DNA from 3 places in the Comamonas sp. CAH-2 genome. Region 2 is predicted to be linked to each of the others. Evidence: predicted binding sites of a transcription regulator. Region 2 holds the regulator's gene; each other region holds the start of a gene.
The links. The regulator sigma-54, encoded in region 2, starts transcription at its own class of promoters, with help from an activator protein. The targets are predictions, from matches to a motif close to TGGCANGNAANCTGCTTT.
Positions count from the first base shown of each region.

Region 1: nirB (nitrite reductase large subunit NirB) is a predicted target of sigma-54. The motif match lies at 2,275-2,292, and genes of this name have one in related genera.
Region 3: glnA (type I glutamate--ammonia ligase) is a predicted target of sigma-54. The motif match lies at 5,036-5,053, and genes of this name have one in related genera.

Region 1 is NZ_VSWF01000021.1:49,240-56,509, forward strand. It holds gene ntrB (nitrate ABC transporter permease) at 1-545, shown strand, start outside; gene FYM52_RS12455 (ABC transporter ATP-binding protein) at 542-1,354, shown strand; gene FYM52_RS12460 (CBS domain-containing protein) at 1,565-2,005, opposite strand; gene nirB (nitrite reductase large subunit NirB) at 2,440-4,932, shown strand; gene nirD (nitrite reductase small subunit NirD) at 4,997-5,383, shown strand; gene FYM52_RS12475 (nitrate reductase) at 5,447-7,270, shown strand, end outside.
Region 2 is NZ_VSWF01000025.1:18,195-25,464, forward strand. It holds gene argS (arginine--tRNA ligase) at 1-720, shown strand, start outside; gene FYM52_RS13315 (SPOR domain-containing protein) at 751-1,401, shown strand; gene FYM52_RS13320 (thiol:disulfide interchange protein DsbA/DsbL) at 1,457-2,104, shown strand; gene lptA (lipopolysaccharide transport periplasmic protein LptA) at 2,206-2,844, shown strand; gene lptB (LPS export ABC transporter ATP-binding protein) at 2,844-3,614, shown strand; gene FYM52_RS13335 (RNA polymerase factor sigma-54) at 3,665-5,245, shown strand; gene FYM52_RS13340 (methyl-accepting chemotaxis protein) at 5,427-7,253, opposite strand.
Region 3 is NZ_VSWF01000028.1:10,738-18,007, reverse strand. It holds gene hflC (protease modulator HflC) at 1-312, shown strand, start outside; gene FYM52_RS14030 (DUF2065 domain-containing protein) at 389-550, shown strand; gene FYM52_RS14025 (ATP phosphoribosyltransferase regulatory subunit) at 641-1,789, shown strand; gene FYM52_RS14020 (adenylosuccinate synthase) at 1,820-3,196, shown strand; gene FYM52_RS14015 (phosphoribosyltransferase) at 3,251-3,775, shown strand; gene FYM52_RS14010 (EI24 domain-containing protein) at 4,006-4,827, shown strand; gene glnA (type I glutamate--ammonia ligase) at 5,098-6,513, shown strand; gene FYM52_RS14000 (hypothetical protein) at 6,733-7,245, shown strand.

The DNA of each region.
Region 1 (7,270 bases), on a different contig from region 2:
CGGCGCTGGTCGGCATTCCGCTGGGCTTTGTGATCGGGCGCTTCAGCTTCCTGTCGCGCATGGTCAACCCGCTGATCAGCCTGCTGCGCCCGGTCTCGCCCCTGGCCTGGCTGCCCATCGGCCTGCTGGTGTTCAAGGGGGCCAACCCGGCCGCCATCTGGACCATTTTCATCTGCTCCATCTGGCCCATGGTGATCAACACCGCCGTCGGCGTGCAGCGCGTACCCCAGGACTACATGAACGTGGCACGGGTGCTGAACCTGTCGGAGTGGAAGATCGCCACCACCATCCTGTTCCCGGCCGTGCTGCCCTACCTGCTGACTGGCGTGCGCCTGGCCGTGGGTACGGCCTGGCTGGTGATCGTGGCGGCCGAGATGCTGACCGGCGGCGTGGGCATCGGCTTCTGGGTGTGGGACGAGTGGAACAACCTCAACGTCAAGAACATCATCATTGCCATCTTCGTGATCGGCATCGTCGGCCTGCTGCTGGAGTGGGCCCTGGTCAAGCTGGCTTCGGCCTTCACGTTCGAAGAGGTGAAATCATGAACGCATCGCTGTCCACCAAGTACCTCGAGATCCAGGGCGTGGAGCAGACCTTCAAGACCGCCAAGGGCCTGTTTCCCGCGTTGCAGGGCATCCACCTGCAGATTGCCAAGGGCGAGTTCGTCAGCCTCATCGGCCACTCCGGCTGCGGCAAGTCCACGCTGCTGAACCTGATCGCCGGGCTGACCACGCCCACGGCCGGCGCCCTGCTGTGCGCCAACAAGGAGATCAAGGGCCCGGGGCCCGAGCGCGCCGTGGTCTTCCAGAACCACTCGCTGCTGCCCTGGCTGACCTGCTGGGGCAATGTGCACCTGGCGGTGGAGCGCGTGTTTGGCGCCCGCGAGAACAAGGCCCAGCTCAAGGCCCGCACCGATGCGGCCCTGGAGCTGGTCGGCCTGGGCCATGCCGCGCAGAAACGCCCGGGCGAGATCTCGGGCGGCATGAAGCAGCGTGTGGGGATTGCCCGCGCCCTGTCCATGGAACCCCAGGTGCTGCTGATGGACGAGCCCTTCGGCGCGCTGGACGCCCTGACGCGCGCCAAGCTGCAGGACGAGTTGCTGGAGATCGTGGCGCGCACGCACAGCACGGTGGTCATGGTGACCCATGACGTGGATGAGGCCGTGCTGCTGTCCGACAAGATCGTGATGATGACCAACGGGCCGGCCGCCACCATCGGCGAAGTGCTGCACGTGCCACTGGCGCGCCCGCGCCAGCGGGTCGCCCTGGCCGAGGACCGCGAGTACCAGCGCTGCCGCAAGGCCGTGATCGATTTCCTCTACACGCGCCAGGGGCACGTCGAAAAGGCCGCCTGACCCGGCCACCGCCCATCAAGCCCTGACGGCACGCCGTCGGGGCTTTTTTGCCTCTTCGCCTTGCGCCGCGGTGCGCACAATACCGGCGTGCCTCAGAGCAAGGCCGCCGCGCCAGGGCCACACCGCCACGCTGGCGGCATCCGCCTTGCCGAATTGCAAAGCCATCCGAGAGAAGGAAGCGGCGCCGCCGCGCAGGGGGCGATTTCCGGCCTAGCGGCCACCGCCGTTGATGTAGTGCTCGAGCTGCTCGATGATGAATTTCTGCTCGGAAATGATGTCCTTGACCAGGTCCCCGATGGAGACCAGGCCCACCAGCTGGCCGTTGTCCACCACGGGCAGGTGGCGCAGGCGCTTGCTGGTCATGAGCTGCATGCACTCCTCGCTGGTCTGGCTGGGCTGCACGAACAGCACCGCGGTGGTCATCACGTCACTCACCCGCGTCTGTACCGACGTCCGCCCCATCAGCGCAATCTTGCGCGCGTAGTCGCGCTCCGTGAAGATGCCGACGATGGTCTCGCCGCTCTTCACCAGCAGCGAGCCGATGCCCTGCTCGGCCATCAGGCGCAGGGCCTCATAGACCGTCGCCGTCGGGGCGATGGCAAACACCAGGCTGGAGGTCTTGGACTTGAGGATCTCTGCAACAGTGGTCATGGAACAGCTCCGGGCAAAAAACACAGATGTGAAAAACCATTTCAGCCCATCCGGGGGCGCCATGCAACCGGGCTTTATCCCCATGTCCCTGTCGTCCACCGGCGCTTGCCCCTGCGCCGTGCTGAGCACACCGGCGCTCGGCGCCCCCCAGCATGGTGCAGCCCTGCCCCAACGCGGCGCAGCCCGGCGTGCGGGCCACCAGCCCAGGTGCCCCCTGAGGAGAGCACCTGCGCCACGCCCCCGGAGACGCAACGCTGGGCCCGTCATCCTGGCACGCAGCTTGCATAGCTAGCCTGCGGCCGATGCAGGCCGCGTGCGGGGCGCGTGCAACGGTGCACCAGTCTCGCAGGACGACGGCGTCCCCACGCAGCAGGCCTTTGGCCCGCCCCGCGTGTGGACGCCTTTTTGTTTTGGCGAACTGCCTTGGGGGCACGATGAAAAAATCCCAACTGGTGCTGGTGGGCAACGGCATGGCCGGTGTGCGCGCCCTGGAAGAGCTGCTGAAGATCGCACCCGATCTGTACGAGATCACCGTCTTCGGCGCCGAACCCCATCCCAACTACAACCGCATCCTGCTGTCGCCCGTGCTGGCGGGCGAGCAGACGCTCGACGAGATCGTGCTCAACGACTGGGCCTGGTACCAGGAGCACGGCATCACCCTGCATGCCGGGGTCACGGTGACCGAGGTCGACCGCGTGCGCCGGCTGGTGCACGGCGTGGATGCCGAAGGCCGCCAGGTCAGCGCACCCTATGACCGCCTGGTGCTGGCCACGGGCTCCAACCCCTTCATCCTGCCGATTCCGGGGCACGACCTGCAGGGCGTGCTGGCTTACCGCGACATTGCCGACACCCAGGCCATGATCGACGCGGCCAGCCGCTACCGCCACGCCGTGGTCATCGGCGGCGGCCTGCTGGGGCTGGAGGCCGCCAACGGCCTGATGAAGCGCGGCATGCAGGTGACGGTGGTGCACGCCAACGAATGGCTGATGGAGCGCCAGCTCGACGATGTGGCCGGCCGCATGCTGCAGCAGTCGCTGGCCGAGCGCGGCATGCAGTTTCTGATGCAGGCCCAGACCCAGGAACTGCTGGCGGGCGAGGGCGGCCGCGTGCGCGCCGTGCGCTTCAAGGATGGCAGCGAGGTGCCGGCCGACCTGGTGGTGATGGCCGTGGGCATCCGCCCCAGCACCGCGCTGGCGCAGCGCATGCACCTGCATGTGGACCGCGGCATCGTGGTCAGCGACACGCTGCAGACCGTGACCGACCCGCGCATCTACGCCGTGGGCGAATGCGCCGCCCACCGCGGCGTGGCCTATGGCCTGGTGGCCCCGCTGTTCGAGCAGGGCAAGGTGCTGGCCAACCACCTGGCCGAATGGGGCATCGGGCGCTACCAGGGCTCGCTGACCTCCACCAAGCTCAAGGTCACCGGCATCGACCTGTTTTCGGCCGGCAACTTCCAGGGCGGCGCGGACACCGAAGAAATCGTGCTGCGCGACCCCTCTGCCCCCGGCGGCGGCGTCTACAAGAAACTGGTGATTCAGAACGACAAGCTGGTCGGCGCCTGCCTGTATGGCGACACGGTGGACGGCAGCTGGTACTTCAAGCTGCTCCGCGAAGGCCGCTCCATCGCCGACCTGCGCGACCGGCTGATGTTTGGCGAGTCCAACATCGGCGACACCGGCCACGAAGGGCACAGCAAGGCCTCGGCCATGGCCGACAGCGACGAGGTCTGCGGCTGCAACGGCGTGACCAAGGGCGCCATCTGCAAGGCCATCCAGGAAAAAGGCCTGTTCACGCTGGACGAGGTGCGCAAGCACACCAAGGCCAGCGCCAGCTGCGGCTCGTGCACCGGGCTGGTGGAGCAGATCATCATGTTCACCGCCGGCGGCGACTACTCCGCCACGCCCAAGACCAAGGCCGTGTGCGGCTGCACCAGCCACGGCCACCAGGCGGTGCGCGAGGCCATCGCCCAGCACCACCTGCTGACCACGGACGCGGTCTTCCGCCACCTGGAATGGCGCACGCCCAATGGCTGCGCCACCTGCCGCCCGGCCGTGAATTACTACCTGGTCAGCGCCTGGCCCAAGGAGGCCCAGGATGACCCGCAAAGCCGCGCCATCAACGAGCGCAGCCACGCCAACATCCAGAAAGACGGCACCTACAGCGTGATCCCGCGCATGTGGGGCGGCGAGACCACGGCCAGCGAGCTGCGCCGCATCGCCGACGCGGTGGACAAGTACCAGATCCCCACCGTCAAGGTCACGGGCGGCCAGCGCATCGACCTGCTGGGCGTGAAGAAGGAAGACCTGCAGGCCGTGTGGAACGACATCGGCATGCCCAGCGGCCACGCCTACGCCAAGGCGCTGCGCACGGTGAAGACCTGTGTGGGCAGCGAATGGTGCCGCATGGGCACCCAGGACAGCACCCAGCTGGGCAAGGACCTGGAGCGCGCCATGTGGCGCATGTACGCCCCGCACAAGGTGAAGTTCGCCGTCAGCGGCTGCCCGCGCAACTGCGCGGAATCGGGCATCAAGGACGTGGGCATCATCGGCGTGGACAGCGGCTGGGAGATGCACATCGCCGGCAACGGCGGCATCAAGACCGAGGTGGCGCATTTCTTCACCAAGCTCAAGACCGCCGAGGAGGTGCTGGAGTACACGGGCGCCTTCATGCAGCTGTACCGCCTGGAAGGCTGGTACCTGGAGCGCACCGTGCACTACGTGCACCGCGTGGGCCTGGACTATGTCAAGCGCCGCATCCTGGACGACGCGGCCGGCCGCCAGGCCCTGTGGGCCCAGCTGCAGTTTGCGCTGGATGGCGAGCCCGACCCCTGGTTCGAGCTGGACAAGGCGCATGTCGATGCGCGCCAGTTCCAGCGCGTGATTCCCATCCTTCCCGCCCTGCCCGCAGGCCAGGCAGTCACCGCGTGATGCAGCACCCAATCGCCATTCAGCCCAATACCCACGAGCGCCAAAAGCTCCCAAAGGAATAGCTATGACCACCTGGCAAGCCATCTGCGCCGTCGACGACATCCCGGTCCTCGGCGCCCGCCGCGTCGCCCGCCCCCAGGGGCTGGACGTGTCCCTGTTCCGCAATGCGGACAACGAAGTCTTCGCCCTGCTGGACCGCTGCCCGCACAAGGGCGGCCCGCTGTCGCAGGGCATCGTGTTCGGCCGCAGCGTGGCCTGCCCCATGCACAACTGGACCATCGGCCTGTGCGACGGCCAGGCCGCCGCGCCCGACGAAGGCTGCACCCCCGGCTTTGCCGTGCAGGTGCAGGACGGCATGGTCTACCTGGATGCGGCCGAGCTGGCCACCAAGGCCACCGACCTGGCACGCCCCATCGCCGGGCCGGCGCGCCGCTGCGCACCCGCTGCCTGAAACCATAGCTGCCTGCGCCCGCCCCGCCTGCGCCAAAGCCCTCAAACACTGGAAATTCTCGCCATGACCGAAACCCGTTCCACCTGCCCGTACTGCGGCGTCGGCTGCGGCGTGATCATCCAGTCCGAGGGGGCTCAGATCACCGGCGTGCGCGGCGACCCGGACCACCCCGCCAACTTCGGTCGCCTGTGCAGCAAGGGCAACAGCCTGCACCTGACCGCCGCTGCTGCGCTGGCCCCGCAGACCCGCTTGCTGCAGCCGCTGCAGCGCGCCCAGCGCGGTGCCACGCCCCAGCCCCTGGCCTGGGATGCGGCGCTTCATCTCGCCGCCACCCGCATCGCTGATACCGTGCAGCAGCACGGCCCGGATGCCGTGGCCATCTACGCCAGCGGCCAGTTGCTGACCGAGGACTACTACGTCTTCAACAAGCTGACCAAGGGCCTGCTCGGCACCAACAACCTGGACACCAACTCGCGCCTGTGCATGAGCAGCGCCGTCGCCGGCTACAAGGCCACGCTGGGGGCCGACGCGCCCCCGGCCTGCTACGACGACCTGCAGCACGCGGGTTGCCTGTTCATCACCGGCAGCAACACGGCCTGGGCCCACCCCGTGCTGTTTCGGCGCATCGAGGACGCCAAGGCCGCCAATCCGGCGCTCAAGATCATCGTCGCCGACCCGCGCCGCACCGAGACCGCCGAGATCGCCGACCTGTTCCTGCCCCTGCAGCCCGGCAGCGATGTGCGCCTGTTCCACGGCATGCTGCACGCCATGCTGTGGGAAGGCTGGATCGACAGCGGCTACATCGAACGCCACACCTGCGGCTTCGATGCCCTCAAGGCCCTGGTGCGCGAAGCCACGCCCGAGCGTGTGGCGCGCGACTGCGGCCTGAGCGCGGCGGATCTGCTGCAGGCCGCACGCTGGTTTGCGCTGGGCGGTGCGGCCACCGACGGGCTGCAGCGTGCGCCCACGCTCAGCCTGTACTGCCAGGGCCTGAACCAGAGCAGCAGCGGCACGGCCAAGAACGCCGCGCTGATCAACCTTCACCTGGCCACGGGCCAGATCGGCAAGCCGGGCGCCGGCCCGCTGTCGCTGACCGGCCAGCCCAATGCCATGGGCGGGCGCGAAGTGGGCGGCATGGCCAACCTGCTCAGCGCCCACCGCGACCTGGCCAACCCCGATCACCGGGCCGAGGTGGCCACCCTGTGGGGCGTGGACGATGTGCCCGCCCAGCCCGGCAAGACCGCCATCGAACTGTTTGAGGCTGCGGCCGACGGCCAGATCAAGACCCTGTGGATCGCCTGCACCAACCCCGCCCACAGCCTGCCGGACCAGGCCACCGTGCGCCGCGCACTGCAGCGCACGGAGTTCGTGATCCTGCAGGACGCCTTCGCCACCACGGCCACCGCCGCCTACGCCGACCTGCTGCTGCCCGCCACCACCTGGGGCGAGAAGCTGGGCACCGTCACCAACAGCGAACGCCGCATCTCCCGCGTGCGCGCCGCCGTGCCCCCGCTGGGCCAGGCCCGGCACGACTGGCAGATTGCCGCGCAGATCGCCCAGCGCCTGGAGGCCCGCCTGCGCCCCGGTCGGCCCAGCCTGTTTGCCTATGACACCCAGCACGCCGAGCTGGGCGCCGAGCAGATCTGGAACGAGCACCGCGCCAGCACCCGTGGGCGCGACCTGGACATCACCGGCCTGTCCTGGGCACTGCTGGACCGCGCCGGCCCGCAGCAGTGGCCGCTGCCCGAAGGCGCGCAGCAAGGCCAGGCCCGCCTGTATGCCGAGGGCATCTTCCCCACGGCCGATGGCCGCGCCCGCTTTGCCGCCCAGCCCTGGCAGCCCGTGGCCGAACCGCGCAGCGCGCGCTTTCCCTTCAGCCTGAACACC
Region 2 (7,270 bases):
GCCTACCACATCCAGAAGTTCCAGCGCGGCTACGGCAAGGTCGTCAACATCCAGGGCACGGACCACCACGGCACCATCGCCCGCGTGCGCGCCGGCCTGCAGGCCGCCAATGTGGGCATCCCCCAGGGCTACCCCGACTACGTGCTGCACACCATGGTGCGTGTGGTGCGCAACGGCGAAGAGGTCAAGATCAGCAAGCGCGCCGGCTCCTACGTGACCCTGCGCGACCTGATCGAGTGGACCAGCAAGGACGCCGTGCGCTTCTTCCTGCTGAGCCGCAAGCCCGACACCGAGTACACCTTCGACGTGGACCTGGCCGTGGCGCAGAACAACGACAACCCCGTGTACTACGTGCAGTACGCGCACGCCCGCATCCAGTCGGTGCTGCGTGCCTGGCAAGAGGCCGGCGGTGCCGGCGTGGCGGCGCTGCAGAGCGTGGACCTGTCCGCGCTGCAAGGCCCGCAGGCCCAGGCGCTGATGCTGCTGCTGGCCAAGTACCCCGAGATGCTGACCGCCGCGGCCGCGGGCAATGCCCCGCATGACGTCACTTTCTACCTGCGTGACCTAGCTTCCGCCTACCACAGCTACTACGACGCCGAGCGTATTTTGGTGGACGACGAGGCCGTGAAGCTGGCGCGTCTGGCCCTGGTCGCCGCCACGGCCCAGGTGCTGCACAATGGTCTGGCGGTGCTGGGGGTGGATGCCCCCGAGCGCATGTAAGTGACGCAACAGAAAGTGACAGGCGGTTTTATGGACAAGCAGCAGCGCGGGGGCACGATCCTCGGCTTCATCCTTGGGTTGATCGTGGGTCTGGGGGTCGCGTTGGGGGTGGCGGTGTATGTCACCAAGGTCCCCGTGCCCTTCCTGAACAAGGGCGAGTCGCGCAACACCCCGGCCGCCGAGAGCGAACGCAACCGCAACTGGGACCCCAACTCGCCGCTGTATGGCAGCACCCCGGCCCGTCCGGCGCCGGCGGCCACCCCGGAGGCCCCGGCCGCCCCAGCGACCGCGACGGCCACGCCGCCGGCGGCCAGCCCGACCACGCAGCCGCCCGCGGTCGCCGCGGACCCGCTGGGGGACCTGGCCAAGGCCCAGCTCAAGGCCGCCGATGCCAAGGCGGCCGCGGCCGCGAAGGCCGCGACCGCCAGTGCGGGTGGCTCCGACGGGTTCAGCTACTTCGTGCAGGCGGGTGCTTTCCGCACCCAGGCCGATGCCGACGCCCAGCGCGCCAAGCTGGCGATGCTGGGCTGGGAGGCCCGCATCAGCGAGCGCGAGCAGAACGGCCGGCCCGTGTTCCGCGTGCGCGTGGGGCCCTTCGACAAACGCGGCGATGCCGAGCAGCTGAAGCAGAAGCTGGACGGTGCGGGCGTGGACGCCGCCCTGGTGCGCGTGCAGCAGTGAACTTTCTGAGGCTTTCCCCCTCTCAATGCCCATATCTCAAGAAGGAGTCCTTTTGATGCAACGCCGCCAGTTCTCTTTGGCCGCAGCCACCGCTGCGACCTCCATGGCCTTCGGTGCCAACACGGCTTGGGCACAGGCTGCCGCCCCCAAGGAAGGCAAGGAATACCTGCGCCTGTCGACCCCCGCCCCCACGGAAGCGGCCGCTGGCCAGATCGAGGTGGTGGAGTTCTTCTGGTACAGCTGCCCCCACTGCAACGCGTTCGAGCCCACCTTTGCCGCGTGGAAGCAGAAGGCCCCGGCCAACGTGTCCGTGCGCCGCGTGCCCGTGGCCTTCAACGCCAGCTTCGTGCCCCAGCAAAAGCTGTATTTCGCGCTGCAGGCGATGGACAACTTCGACGCCATGCACGTCAAGGTGTTCCACGCCATCCATGTGGAGCGCAACAAGCTGGCCAAGGACGAGGACATCTTCAACTGGGTCGCCAAGCAGGGCGTGGACGTGAACAAGTTCAAGGAGATCTACAACTCCTTCAACGTCGCCAGCCAGGTGCGCAAGGCCACCCAGGTGCAGCAGGCGTATGACGTGGAAGGCGTGCCCTCCATGGGCGTGGCCGGCCGCTACTACACCGACGGCCCCCGTGCCGGCAGCATGCCGAATGTGCTGCGTGTGGTCGAATACCTGGTGGAGCAAAGCCGCAAGGCCTGACCCGGCCTGCTGCCCCATCCCCGAGCCCGCCTTGCGCGGGCTTTTTTGTGGGCTTGGGAGGCAGGATGACTACAATGTCCAGCAAGAAACGTGCCCTGCCCATGACACCCAAACTCCTCACCTGCCTGTTGTTGACTGCCCTTGCGGGGGCTTCTGGCGTGGCGCATGCCGAGCGTGCCGACCGCGACAAGCCCATGAACATCGAAGCCGATGCCTTGCGCCACGACGAGCTCAAGCAGACCAGCGTGTTCACCGGCAATGTGGTGATGACCAAAGGCTCCATCGTGCTGCGCGGCGCGCAGCTGGACGTGCGCCAGGACGGCGAAGGCTACCAGCACGGCGTGGTCAAGGCCGACGCCGGCAAGCGCGCCTTCTTCCGCCAGAAACGCGACACGGCGCCCGGCGCCCCCGAAGAGTTTGTCGAGGGCGAGGCCGAGGTCATCGAGTACAACGGCCGCACCGACGATGTGAAGCTGATCCGCCGCGGCCAGTTGCGCCGCTACACCGGCGGCAAGCTCAGCGACGACATCATGGGCAGCGTCATTACCTACAACAACCTGACCGATGTGTTCACGGTCGACGGCGAAAAGCGCAGCAACCTGCCTTCGTCGGCACCCGCAGGCTCGGGCGGCCGCGTGCGCGCCATCCTGGCGCCCAAGGCCACGCCGGGCAGCAGCCCCGCGCCGGCACCGGCCCAGCCCTTGCAGCCGTCGGGTGGTCTGAACTCCCAAGGACAGTGATGGCAGAAGATTTTCGTGACGCGCGTGCCACCAGCAAGCTGGAGGCGCGCCACCTGGCCAAGACCTATGGCAGCCGCAAGGTGGTCAAGGACGTGTCCATGACGGTGCAAAAGGGCGAGGTGGTGGGTCTGCTCGGCCCCAACGGCGCGGGCAAGACCACCTCGTTCTACATGATCGTGGGCCTGGTGCGCTGCGATGGCGGCGACATCCTGATCGACGGCCAGTCCGTGGGCAACATGCCCATCCACCAGCGCTCGCGCCTGGGGCTGTCCTACCTGCCGCAGGAGGCCTCGATCTTTCGCAAGCTGAACGTCGAGGACAACGTGCGCGCCGTGCTGGAGCTGCAGACGGATGCGGCCGGCCAGCCCCTGGGTGCCGCTGCCATCGAGCAGCAGCTGACCAGCCTGCTGCAGGAGCTGCGCGTCGAGCACCTGCGCAAGTCGCCGTCGCTGGCGCTGTCCGGCGGCGAGCGCCGCCGCGTGGAGATCGCGCGCGCCCTGGCCTCCAACCCGCGCTTCATCCTGCTGGACGAGCCCTTCGCCGGCATCGATCCGATCGCCGTGATCGAGATCCAGCGCATCATCGGCTTCCTCAAGGAACGCGGCATCGGTGTGCTGATTACCGATCACAACGTGCGCGAAACACTGGGTATCTGTGACCACGCCTTCATCATCAGCGATGGCACAGTACTCGCCCAGGGCACACCCGAGGAGATCGTCGAGAACCCGGATGTGCGCCGGGTCTACCTGGGTGAGCACTTCCGCATGTAGTCTGGCCCGGCAGCGTCGGCAATCACAAGAAAGTTCGAGGGGGTACAGCGTTGAAGCCAGGTTTGTCACTGCGGGTCTCACAGCATCTGGCGCTCACGCCGCAGTTGCAGCAATCCATCCGGCTGTTGCAGCTGTCCACCCTGGAGTTGTCCCAGGAAGTCGAGCAGATGCTCGACGACAACCCGTTTCTGGAGCTGGCCTCGGACGACGCCCCGCGCGAGGAGTTCGGCCTGCAGACTGCGGACGAGCCCGCCCAGCACGAGGGCGCCTCGGCCGACGAAACACCATATTCCATAGCAGACAGCGCAGGCACAGCCAGCGCTGAAGGCCAAAAAGACCAGGAATCCTCGGCGCCCGACAGCGACGTGCCCAGCGACTGGGAGGGCGACGGCAGCGTCGACATGGCGCACGACGACAGCGAATGGGGCGGCGACGCCCCGGCGCGCGGCAACCGCAACGACGACGAGGATGCCCCCACGGCCCTGGACCTGGCGGGCGCGCACGAGTCGCTGACCGATTTCCTGCACCAGCAGGCACTGTCGCTGCGCCTGTCCGAGATCGACCGCTACGCGCTGCGCTTCCTGATCGAAAACCTCAACGACGACGGCTACCTCGAGGACCCGCTGCAGGAGTTGGCCGAGGGCCTGGCCGGCACCGACGACCTGGAGCAGCTCGACGAGCTGGTGCACCGCTTCACCGTGGCCCTGCGCCTGCTGCAGTCGCTGGAGCCCGTGGGCGTGGGTGCCCGCGACCTGGCCGAATGCCTGCGCCTGCAACTGCTGCACCTGCACCGCGAGGACCCGCAGGACGAGATGCTGGAGGTGGCGCTGCAGGTCTGCGCCCAGCCGCTGGAAATGCTGGCGCGGCGCGATGTGCGCAAGCTGATGCAGGCCTGCGGCCTGCCCGAGGCCAAGGTGCGCGCCGCGCTGGGCGTCATCGCCCGGCTGGAGCCCAAGCCGGGACGGCGCTTCACCGATGTCGAGCGCCACATCATCGTGCCCGACGTGATCGTCAAGAAAACGTCGCGCAAAGGGGGCGATGGCCTGGCGCAGTTCAGCGTGCAGCTGAACCCGGACGTGATGCCGCGCCTGCGCGTGCACGACGTCTACGCCAACGCCCTGCGCAGCCACAAGGGCAGCGACGGGCACGCCGGCCTGCAGCAGCGGCTGCAGGAGGCGCGCTGGTTCATCAAGAACGTGCAACAGCGCTTCGACACCATCCTGCGCGTGTCCAAGGCCATCGTCGACCGGCAGAAGAACTTCTTCGTGCACGGCGAGCTGGCCATGCGCCCGCTGGTGCTGCGCGACATTGCCGACGAACTGGGCCTGCACGAATCGACCATCAGCCGCGTGACCACGGCCAAGTACATGGCCACGCCGCACGGCACCTACGAGCTGAAGTTCTTCTTCGGCTCGGGCCTGGGCACGGAGACCGGGGGCAACGCCTCCAGCACGGCGGTGCGCGCGCTGATCAAGCAGTTCGTCGCGGCCGAGAGCCCGAAGAAACCGCTGTCCGACAGCCAGATCGCGGACATGCTCAAGGAGCAGGGCATCGAGTGCGCGCGCCGCACCGTGGCCAAGTACCGCGAGGCCTTGAAGATCGCCCCGGCCAACCTGCGCAAGGCGCTGTAGACGCCTTAGGGTCGGTGGCTGGCTATGCAGACACGGCGGTCGACTATCCAAAAAGAGAGCTGCTGGCGCTGCATAGACAAAGGGTTCAGATGGAAAACCATCTGAACCCTTTTTTGCAAGCGCGCGAGCCGCTCTTTTTTGAGAACCCCGCGGGCACGCGCAGCGCGTGCCCGGCGGTGCGTCAGCGCAGGGCCAGGGCCTGCGTGGCGGGCGCGTGGTCCAGCTTGAAGCCGCCGACCACCTCGGCCAGCTGGTGCGCCTGCTGCTGCAGCGACTGCGCGGCGGCGGTGGCCTGTTCCACCAGGGCGGCGTTCTGCTGCGTGCCCTGGTCCATCTGGCTGACGGCGCCGTTGATCTCGCCGATGCCGTTGCTCTGCTCCTGGCTGGCGTGGCTGATCTCCGCCACGATGGCGGTGACGCGGCGCACGCTGTCCACCACTTCCTGCATGGTGGCGCCGGCCTCCTGCACCAGGCGGCTGCCGGTGTTGACCTGGTTGACTGAGTCGTCGATCAGCTGCTTGATCTCCTTGGCCGCGGCGGCGCTGCGCTGGGCCAGGGTGCGCACCTCGCCGGCCACCACGGCAAAGCCGCGGCCCTGCTCGCCGGCACGGGCGGCTTCCACCGCCGCATTCAGCGCCAGGATGTTGGTCTGGAAGGCGATGCTGTCGATCACGCCGATGATGTCGACGATCTTGCGCGATGCGGCGTCGATGCCGCCCATGGTCTGCACCACCTGGCCGACCACGCTGCCGCCGTGCGAGGCGACGGAGGAGGCGCTGCTGGCCAGCTGGTTGGCCTGGCGGGCGTTCTCGGCGTTCTGCTGCACCGTCGCGGTGAGCTGTTCCATGGCCGCGGCGGTCTCCTCCAGCGAGCTGGCCTGCTGCTCGGTGCGCGAGGACAGGTCCTGGTTGCCCATGGCGATTTCCTGGCTGGCCAGGCGCACGGATTCCGAGGCGGTGCGGATGCGCAGCAGCACGGCGGCGATCTTGTTCACGAAGTGGTTGAAGGCGGTGGCGATCTGCGCCAGTTCGTCCTTGCCGCTGTTGTCCAGGCGCACGGTCAGGTCCCCCTCGCCCGAGGCGATGTCTTCCAGCGCATCGCGCACCATGGCCAGGCGGCGCAGCTGGCGGCTGACGGCCACCGACACCAGGGCCACGGCCGCCACCAGGCACAGCGCGGTGATGGCCGCCGCCACCTGCAGCAGGTGGCGCAGCGGCGCGGTGGCCTCGGCGCGGTCGATGCCGATGGCCAGCACCCAGGGCGTGCCGTCGACCTTGGCGGCATACAGCATCTGCTCGGCGTCGCCGATGGTGACGTTCGCGCTCTGGCCTTGGCTGGTCAGCTGCTCGATCAGGGCTGGCGTCAGGGCCGGTGCGAGGGCGCTCATGGGCTTGAGCACCAGGTCCGCCTGGGCGTGGGCCAGGATGTTGCCCTGGCCGTCCAGCAAGAAGGCGAAGCTCTTGGGGGTGGGCTGGATGCTGGTCACCTTGCGGGAGACCGTGTCCAGGTGCATGTCCGAGCCGACAACGGCCACGGTCTGCCCGTTGGTCACCACGGGCTCCACAAAGCTGATGGTCAGCTTGCTGGTGCTGGCGTCGACGTAGGCTGGCGTCAGCGCCGCCTTGCCTTCACGCACCGCCTGCTGGTACCAGGGGCGTGCCGTGCCGTCGTAGTTCTCGGGCATCGGGTGGCTGAAGACGTGGCGCTTGTCGGCAAACACAAAGTAGGTGTCGTCGAAGGCGCCGGCCTGTTTGGCCGCCAGCAGCGCGGGCACGGGCTCGGCCTGGGGCACGGCGGCCTTGATGGAGCTGGTGATGCGCTGCTTTTCCTTGACCCATTCGGTCAGCTCGCCGGCATAGACCAGGGTGAGCTGGTGGATGCGCTGGTCCAGGCTCTCCAGGGTGTTGCTGCGGACCAGCAGAAAGGTGGGCACTGCCAGCGCCAACAGGGACAGCGCAGTGATGGCAACACAAATGCCGATGAGGCGGGCGCGCAGACTCTGGAACATCGAGGACTCCCGAAAGG
Region 3 (7,270 bases), on a different contig from region 2:
CGCGTGGCCAACGAGCTGCGGTCGACCGGCGCTGCCGAGGGTGAAAAAATCCGTGCGGAAGCCGATCGTCAGCGCGAAATCACCGTGGCGAATGCCTACCGGGATGCACAGAAGATCAAGGGCGAAGGCGACGCCGAGGCAGCCCGAACCTATGCCGGAGCTTTTGGGCAAGACCCCCAGTTCGCGAAGTTCTACCGCAGTCTGGAAGCCTACAAGGCCAGCTTTGCGAACAAGAGCGACGTGATGCTGGTTGACCCCAGCAGTTCTGACTTCTTCAAGTCCTACCGCAGCAGTGGAGCCAGCAGCAACTAAGCGCGCGCACCGTCTGTAGCCCTTCAGGCCAAGGCCAGCCCACCTCATGGAATCCGGATTTTCTTGGTGGACTGCCTTGGCCTTGTTGTTGGTGGTCGAGGGTTTGCTGCCGTTTGCATCACCGCGCTACTGGCGCGCCACCTTGATCCAGCTGCTGGCCCTGCGCGATAGCCAGATACGCGCTGTGGGGCTGCTCTGTATCGCAGTCGGTTTAAGCCTGCTGTGGTGGCTTGAATAACGTGGATCATGGCTAGGCCTTAAGGCTTTGTTGGGGGCGGCCGACGATAGCCGATAGAATCACGTTTTTAACAGCCTCCCCCTTTTTTCCATGTCCGCTTGGGTCCTGCCGGATCACATCGCCGATGTGCTGCCCTCTGAGGCACGTCACATCGAAGAGTTGCGCCGAGGTTTGCTCGATACGGCGCGCAGCTATGGGTATGAGTTGGTCATGCCTCCGCTCCTGGAGTATCTGGAGTCCTTGCTCACCGGCACCGGTGAAGCACTGAACCTGCAGACCTTCAAGTTGGTCGACCAGATTTCCGGACGCTCCCTGGGGCTGCGTGCTGACATGACGCAGCAGGTGGCGCGCATCGACGCACATTTGCTGAACCGCCAGGGCGTGACGCGCCTGTGCTATTGCGGTCCGGTGCTGCATGCCACGCAGGATCGCCCCCGTGCTACACGGGAGCCGCTGCAGTTCGGCGCTGAAATCTATGGCCATGCCGGACCCGAAGCCGACGTGGAGGCGCTGAGCCTGGCGCTGGCTTGCGTGCAAGGTGCGGGCGTGACCGGCTTCACCGTGGACCTGGGCGATGTGCGCATCGTGCGCAGCCTGCTGGCCGGGGTCATGGTGGATGCCAGCGTGCTGCAGAAGGTTCACGCGGCGCTGGCTGCCAAGGACGCCACGGGCTTGGCGGCCCTCACCAAAAGCTTTCCCCAGACCGCGCGCGAAGGCCTGCAGGCCTTGCTGCAGCTGTACGGTGATGTCTCCGTGCTGGATGAGGCGGAGAAGGCGCTGGCCCGCACACCCGGAACGCTGCACGTGCTGCAGCACCTCAAGTGGTTTGCCACACAGTTCCCGCAAGCGAACCTGACGTTCGACCTGGCGGACGTGCGTGGCTACTCCTACTACAGCGGCACACGCTTTGCCGTCTACGCTCCTGGTGCCAGCGATGCGCTGGTGCGCGGCGGTCGTTACGACGAAGTGGGTTCCGTGTTTGGACGCAACCGCCCTGCGGCGGGCTTCTCACTGGATATCAAGCAGCTGGTGTCGGTGGTGCCATCGCGTCCGCTGCGTGCGGCCATTCGCGCTCCCTGGGGCAACGATGCGCAACTCAGTCAAGCCATTGCGCAGTTGCGCAGCCAAGGCGAGACCGTGGTGTGCGTGTTGCCAGGTCATGAGAGCGAAGTGGACGAATTCGACTGCGACCGCGCACTGGTGCCCAGCGCCGGGCAATGGGTCGTTCAAGCCATCTAAGGCATTTTTCAATTCATCGGATTTGAGATTATGAAAGCAACCAAAGGTCGCAACGTGGTCGTCGTCGGTACCCAGTGGGGCGACGAAGGCAAGGGTAAATTGGTCGACTGGCTGACTGAAAGCGCCCAAGGCGTGGTGCGCTTCCAGGGCGGCCACAACGCCGGCCACACCCTGGTGATCAATGGCGTGAAGACCGCACTGCACCTGATTCCCAGCGGCATCATGCGCCCTGGCGTGAAGTGCTACATCGGCAATGGCGTGGTGCTGTCCGTGGGCAAGCTGTTCGAGGAAATCGAAGGCCTGGAAAAGGCCGGCGTGTCCGTGCGTGACCGTCTGCGCGTGTCTGAAGCCTGCCCCCTGATCCTGCCTTTCCACCAGGCCCTGGACGTGGCGCGTGAAGCCGCCCGCGAGCAAGGTGGCACGCAGAAGATCGGTACCACCGGCAAGGGCATTGGCCCCGCGTACGAAGACAAGATCGCCCGCCGTGCCCTGCGCGTGCAGGACCTGAAGCACCCCGAGCGCTTCGCCACCAAGCTGCGCGAGTTGCTGAACTTGCACAACCACATTCTGGTGAACGTTCTGGGCTCCAAGCAGTTCGATTTCGGTCCCCACCTGGCCCCCTACATGAAGGACGGCGAAGTGCAGTTCGACGCGGTGTACACCGAAGCGATGCGCCATGCCGAGCTGCTCAAGTCCATGATCGCCGACGTGTCGCGCGAGCTGAACGACGCCCATGCCGCCGGTGCCAACCTGCTGTTTGAAGGCGCGCAAGGCACGCTGCTGGACGTGGACCACGGCACCTACCCATACGTCACCTCGTCGAACTGCGTGGCCGGCAATGCCGCCGCCGGTGCGGGCGTGGGCCCCGGCATGCTGCACTACATCCTGGGCATCACCAAGGCCTACTGCACCCGCGTGGGTGGCGGTCCTTTCCCCACCGAGCTGGAGTGGGAAAAGGAAGGCACACCGGGCTACGTCATGTCCACCGTGGGCGCCGAAAAGGGCGTGACCACCGGCCGTTCGCGCCGCTGTGGTTGGTTCGATGCCGCGCTGCTCAAGCGCTCGGCCCAGATCAACGGCCTGTCCGGTCTGTGCATCACCAAGCTGGACGTGCTGGACGGCATCGAAGAGCTGCAACTGTGCGTGGGCTATGAGCTGGACGGCGAGAAGATCGACATTCTGCCCATGGGCGCGGACGACATCGAGCGCTGCAAGCCCATCTACGAATCTATTCCCGGCTGGACCGATTCCACCGTGGGTGTGACCGACTATGACAAGCTGCCTGTGAATGCGCGCCGTTACCTGGACCGCATCGCCGAAGTGACCGGTGTGCCGATCGCCATGGTCTCCACCAGTCCCGACCGCGACCACACCATCCTGATGCAAAACCCCTACAGCGCGGGCTGAAGCGGCGTTGCCTCTATAAACACGCTCCTCGCGAAATTACACAGGAACACGACCATGTTGACTGAAGACGGCAAGCACCTGTACGTCAGCTACGACGAATACCACGGCCTGATCGAAAAGCTGGCCCTCAAGATCCACCAGTCCGGCTGGGAATTCGACACCATCCTGTGCCTGGCCCGTGGTGGCCTGCGCCCCGGTGACATCCTGAGCCGCATCTTCGACAAGCCCCTGGCCATCATGTCGACCAGCTCGTACCGCGCCGAAGCCGGCACCGTGCAGGGCCATCTGGACATCGGCCGCTTCATCGCCACCCCCAAGGGTGAGATCGCCGGCCGCGTGCTGCTGGTTGACGACCTGGCCGATTCGGGCGTGACGCTGAATGCCGTGGTGAAGATGCTCAAGGAAAACTACCAGCCCATCACCGAGCTGCGTACCGCCGTGATCTGGACCAAGGGTGTGTCGACCTTCCGCGCTGACTACTCTGTGGAAGACCTGCCCACCAACCCCTGGATCCACCAACCCTTCGAAGGCTACGACAACCTGTCGCCCGAGAAGCTGATGGACAAGTGGAAGCTGTAAGCCAGCGTGCATGTCGACACAAGGAGCCCCCGGGGCTCCTTTTTTTATTTTCAAAATCTATAAATAAGAGCAGTCGGCGCGCGTCATTCAACGCTTTCAATCCAAAAAGTATCTGCAACCCAGTTTTGATCAGCGCCAGCAGCTCTGCTTTTTGATGTGCTTGGGGTGTGCAGGGGCCAGCGTGCCACTGGCCTTGTGCCGGGCAGGTCGGCGCCGCTATGCTTGGCAGCATGCACATGATCTTGGATGCGCTGTGGCGCGCGGTGACCGATTGCCTGCGGGGCCGGGTGATTGCCTGGTCTTTGTTTCCCCTGCTGCTGGTGGCCGGCATGGCGGCGCTGGTCGGGGTGTTCTGGTGGGACGCTGCCGCGGCCAGCGTGCAGGCCTGGCTGGAATGGTTGTGGGGCTGGATGGGGCAGGGCACAGCATCGGCCAGCGCCGTGGCGGCGGCGGTCTTGCTGGTGCTGGTGATCAGCCCGGTGATGGTGATGGTGGCCTTGGCCATCGTGGCCGTGGTGATGACCCCGCAGATGGTGGCACTGGTGGCCGAACGCCGCTTTCCGCAACTGCAGCGCAAGCAGGGTGCGGGCTGGGTGGGCAGCGCACTGTGGGCCCTGGGATCGACGGCCATGGCCTTGCTGGCCCTGGTGCTGTCCATGCCGCTGTGGCTGGTGCCACCGCTGGTGCTGGTGCTGCCGCCGCTGATCTGGGGCTGGTTGACCTACCGCGTCATGGCCTTTGATGCCCTGGCCGAGCACGCCAGCCCGGCTGAGCGCCAGACCGTCCTGGCCACCCACCGCTACCGCTTGCTGCTGATGGGTGTGGTCTGTGGCTACCTGGGCGCTGCGCCCAGCCTGGTGTGGGCGTCGGGGGTGGTGTTCGCCGCGGCGTTCTGGGTGCTGATTCCGGTGGCCGTGTGGATTTATGCGCTGGTGCTGGCGTTTTCCTCGCTCTGGTTTGCGCACTATGGCCTGGTCGCCCTGGACAGTCTGCGGGAGCATGCCGCGCCGGATGCCGGGCAGGCGGCACCACCGGCAGGCACGCGGCCGTGAAAACCGTTGTGTGTTTTTTGCCACTTGGTGCAGGGCGTGCCGCATATTGGTGATTGCACCAATGTGGTGCACATCCAGGAACTAAAATAGTGCATGGAAAGCAAGTCCGGAATGGCTTGTTGAATTTGCACCAAAGTGGTGAATTGCAAAAGGCTGTGAAAACATGGACTTCACAGCCTTTCCGCTTGTGGATGGGTGTCGGGCGAGCTGGCACACAAACTGCTTTGCTAACTGCGTACTTTCTATGAAGCGCTTTTCCAGGAGAACCTGATGGCTAAGACCGTTGCAGATGTGATGAACCTAGTGAAGGAAAACGAGGTCAAGTTTGTTGACCTGCGCTTCACTGATACCCGTGGCAAAGAACAGCACGTGACCGTGCCTGTGTCGCACTTTGATGATGACAAGTTCACTTCGGGCCACGCCTTTGACGGTTCGTCGGTTGCTGGTTGGAAGGGGATTGAAGCGTCGGACATGCTGCTCATGCCCGATCCCAACACCGCCAACATCGATCCTTTCTTCGAAGAAACCACGCTGATCCTGCAGTGCGATGTGATCGAACCCGGTGACGGCAAGGCCTACGACCGCGATCCCCGTTCCGTGGCCAAGCGCGCTGAAGCCTACCTGAAGGCTTCCGGCCTGGGCGACACCGCCTACTTCGGTCCCGAACCCGAATTCTTCATCTTCGACGGCGTGCGCTGGGGCACCGAACCCCACAACCCCTTCTTCGAAATCGAAGAGTACGAAGCCCCCTGGAACACCGGCACCAAGTTTGAAGGCGGCAACCGTGGCCACCGTCCCCGCGTCAAGGGTGGCTACTTCCCCGTGCCTCCCGTCGACAGCACCCAGGACATGCGTGCCGAGATGTCCCTGATCCTGGAATCCCTGGGCATCCCCGTCGAAGTGTTCCACCACGAAGTGGCTGGCGCTGGCCAGAATGAACTGGGCACCCGCTTCTCCACCCTGGTGGAGCGTGCCGACTGGACCCAGCTGCAGAAGTACGTGATCTGGAACGTGGCCAACACCTACGGCAAGACCGCGACCTTCATGCCCAAGCCCTACAGCGGTGACAACGGTTCCGGTATGCACGTGCACCAGTCTGTGTGGAAGGACGGCAAGAACCTGTTCGCCGGCGACGGCTATGCCGGTCTGTCCGACTTCGCGCTGTACTACATCGGCGGCATCATCAAGCACGCCCGTGCCCTGAACGCCATCACCAACCCCGGTACCAACTCGTACAAGCGCCTGGTGCCTGGCTTCGAAGCCCCTGTGAAGCTTGCCTACTCGGCCAAGAACCGCTCGGCCTCGATCCGCATTCCTTACGTGGCCAACCCCAAGGGCCGCCGCGTGGAAGCGCGCTTCCCCGATCCACTGATGAACCCCTACCTGGGCTTCGCAGCGCTGCTGATGGCCGGTCTGGACGGCGTGGAAAACAAGATCCACCCCGGCGAAGCCGCCACCAAGGACCTGTACCACCTGCCTCCCGAGGAAGACAAGCTGGTGCCGACCGTGTGCCACAGCCTGGACCAGGCGCTGGAAGCCCTGGACGCGGACCGCGCCTTCCTGACCAAGGGTGGTGTGTTCTCCGACAGCATGATCGACGCCTACATCGAACTGAAGATGGGCGAAGTGACCCGCTTCCGCCAGGCCGTGCACCCCGTCGAGTACGACATGTACTACTCGCTGTAATTCCGGCGCCAGGGGCTGGGCATGCATGCGTGGCCCCTGTGCTGGAACGACACAAAAAGGCAGCCGAGAGGCTGCCTTTTTTGTCGGCGGCAGCGGGTGGCCCAGGTCGGACAATCCGGGACAGTGCAGGTCGGGCATTGCACAATGCCATACAGACACGCCATGCATGCTGGTTCTGCGGCACGGCGCCTGGATTTGAACGTTGGAGGTGTGAACACTATGAAGCAACTGATCGGAGCAACCGCCTGCTGGCTGGCCTGTGCCGCCGTGCTGCCTGCGGCACAGGCCCAGGAGCGCATTTACCGTTGTGGCAATGAGTACACCAACAGCGCCGCCATCGCCAAGCAGCGCAACTGCCAGGTGGTGGAAGGCGGGCATGTGACCGTGGTGCACACCCGCCCCGCGTCTGCCCCCACCGCCGGGACTGGTGAGGGCAAGGCCTCTACGCCTGCACCGGCGGGCGCCCGTGCAGTGCAGGTCGATCCCAGCCAGCAAAAAGCCCGTGACAGCGATGCCCGGGCCATCCTGCAGGCCGAGCTGGTCAAGGCCCAGGAGAAATTGAAGGCACTCAAGGCTGAATACAACGACGGCTACCCGACCAAGTCGGCGCTGGAGTTGCGCAATTCGCAGGTCTACAACGAGCGCCTGGAGAGCTTGAAGGCCAGCATTGCCCGCCAGGAGAGCGACATTGCCGGCATCCAGCGAGAGCTGGCACGCCACTCTGGTGGCTGATTGTTTTTGAAAGTTGAGTGGTCTG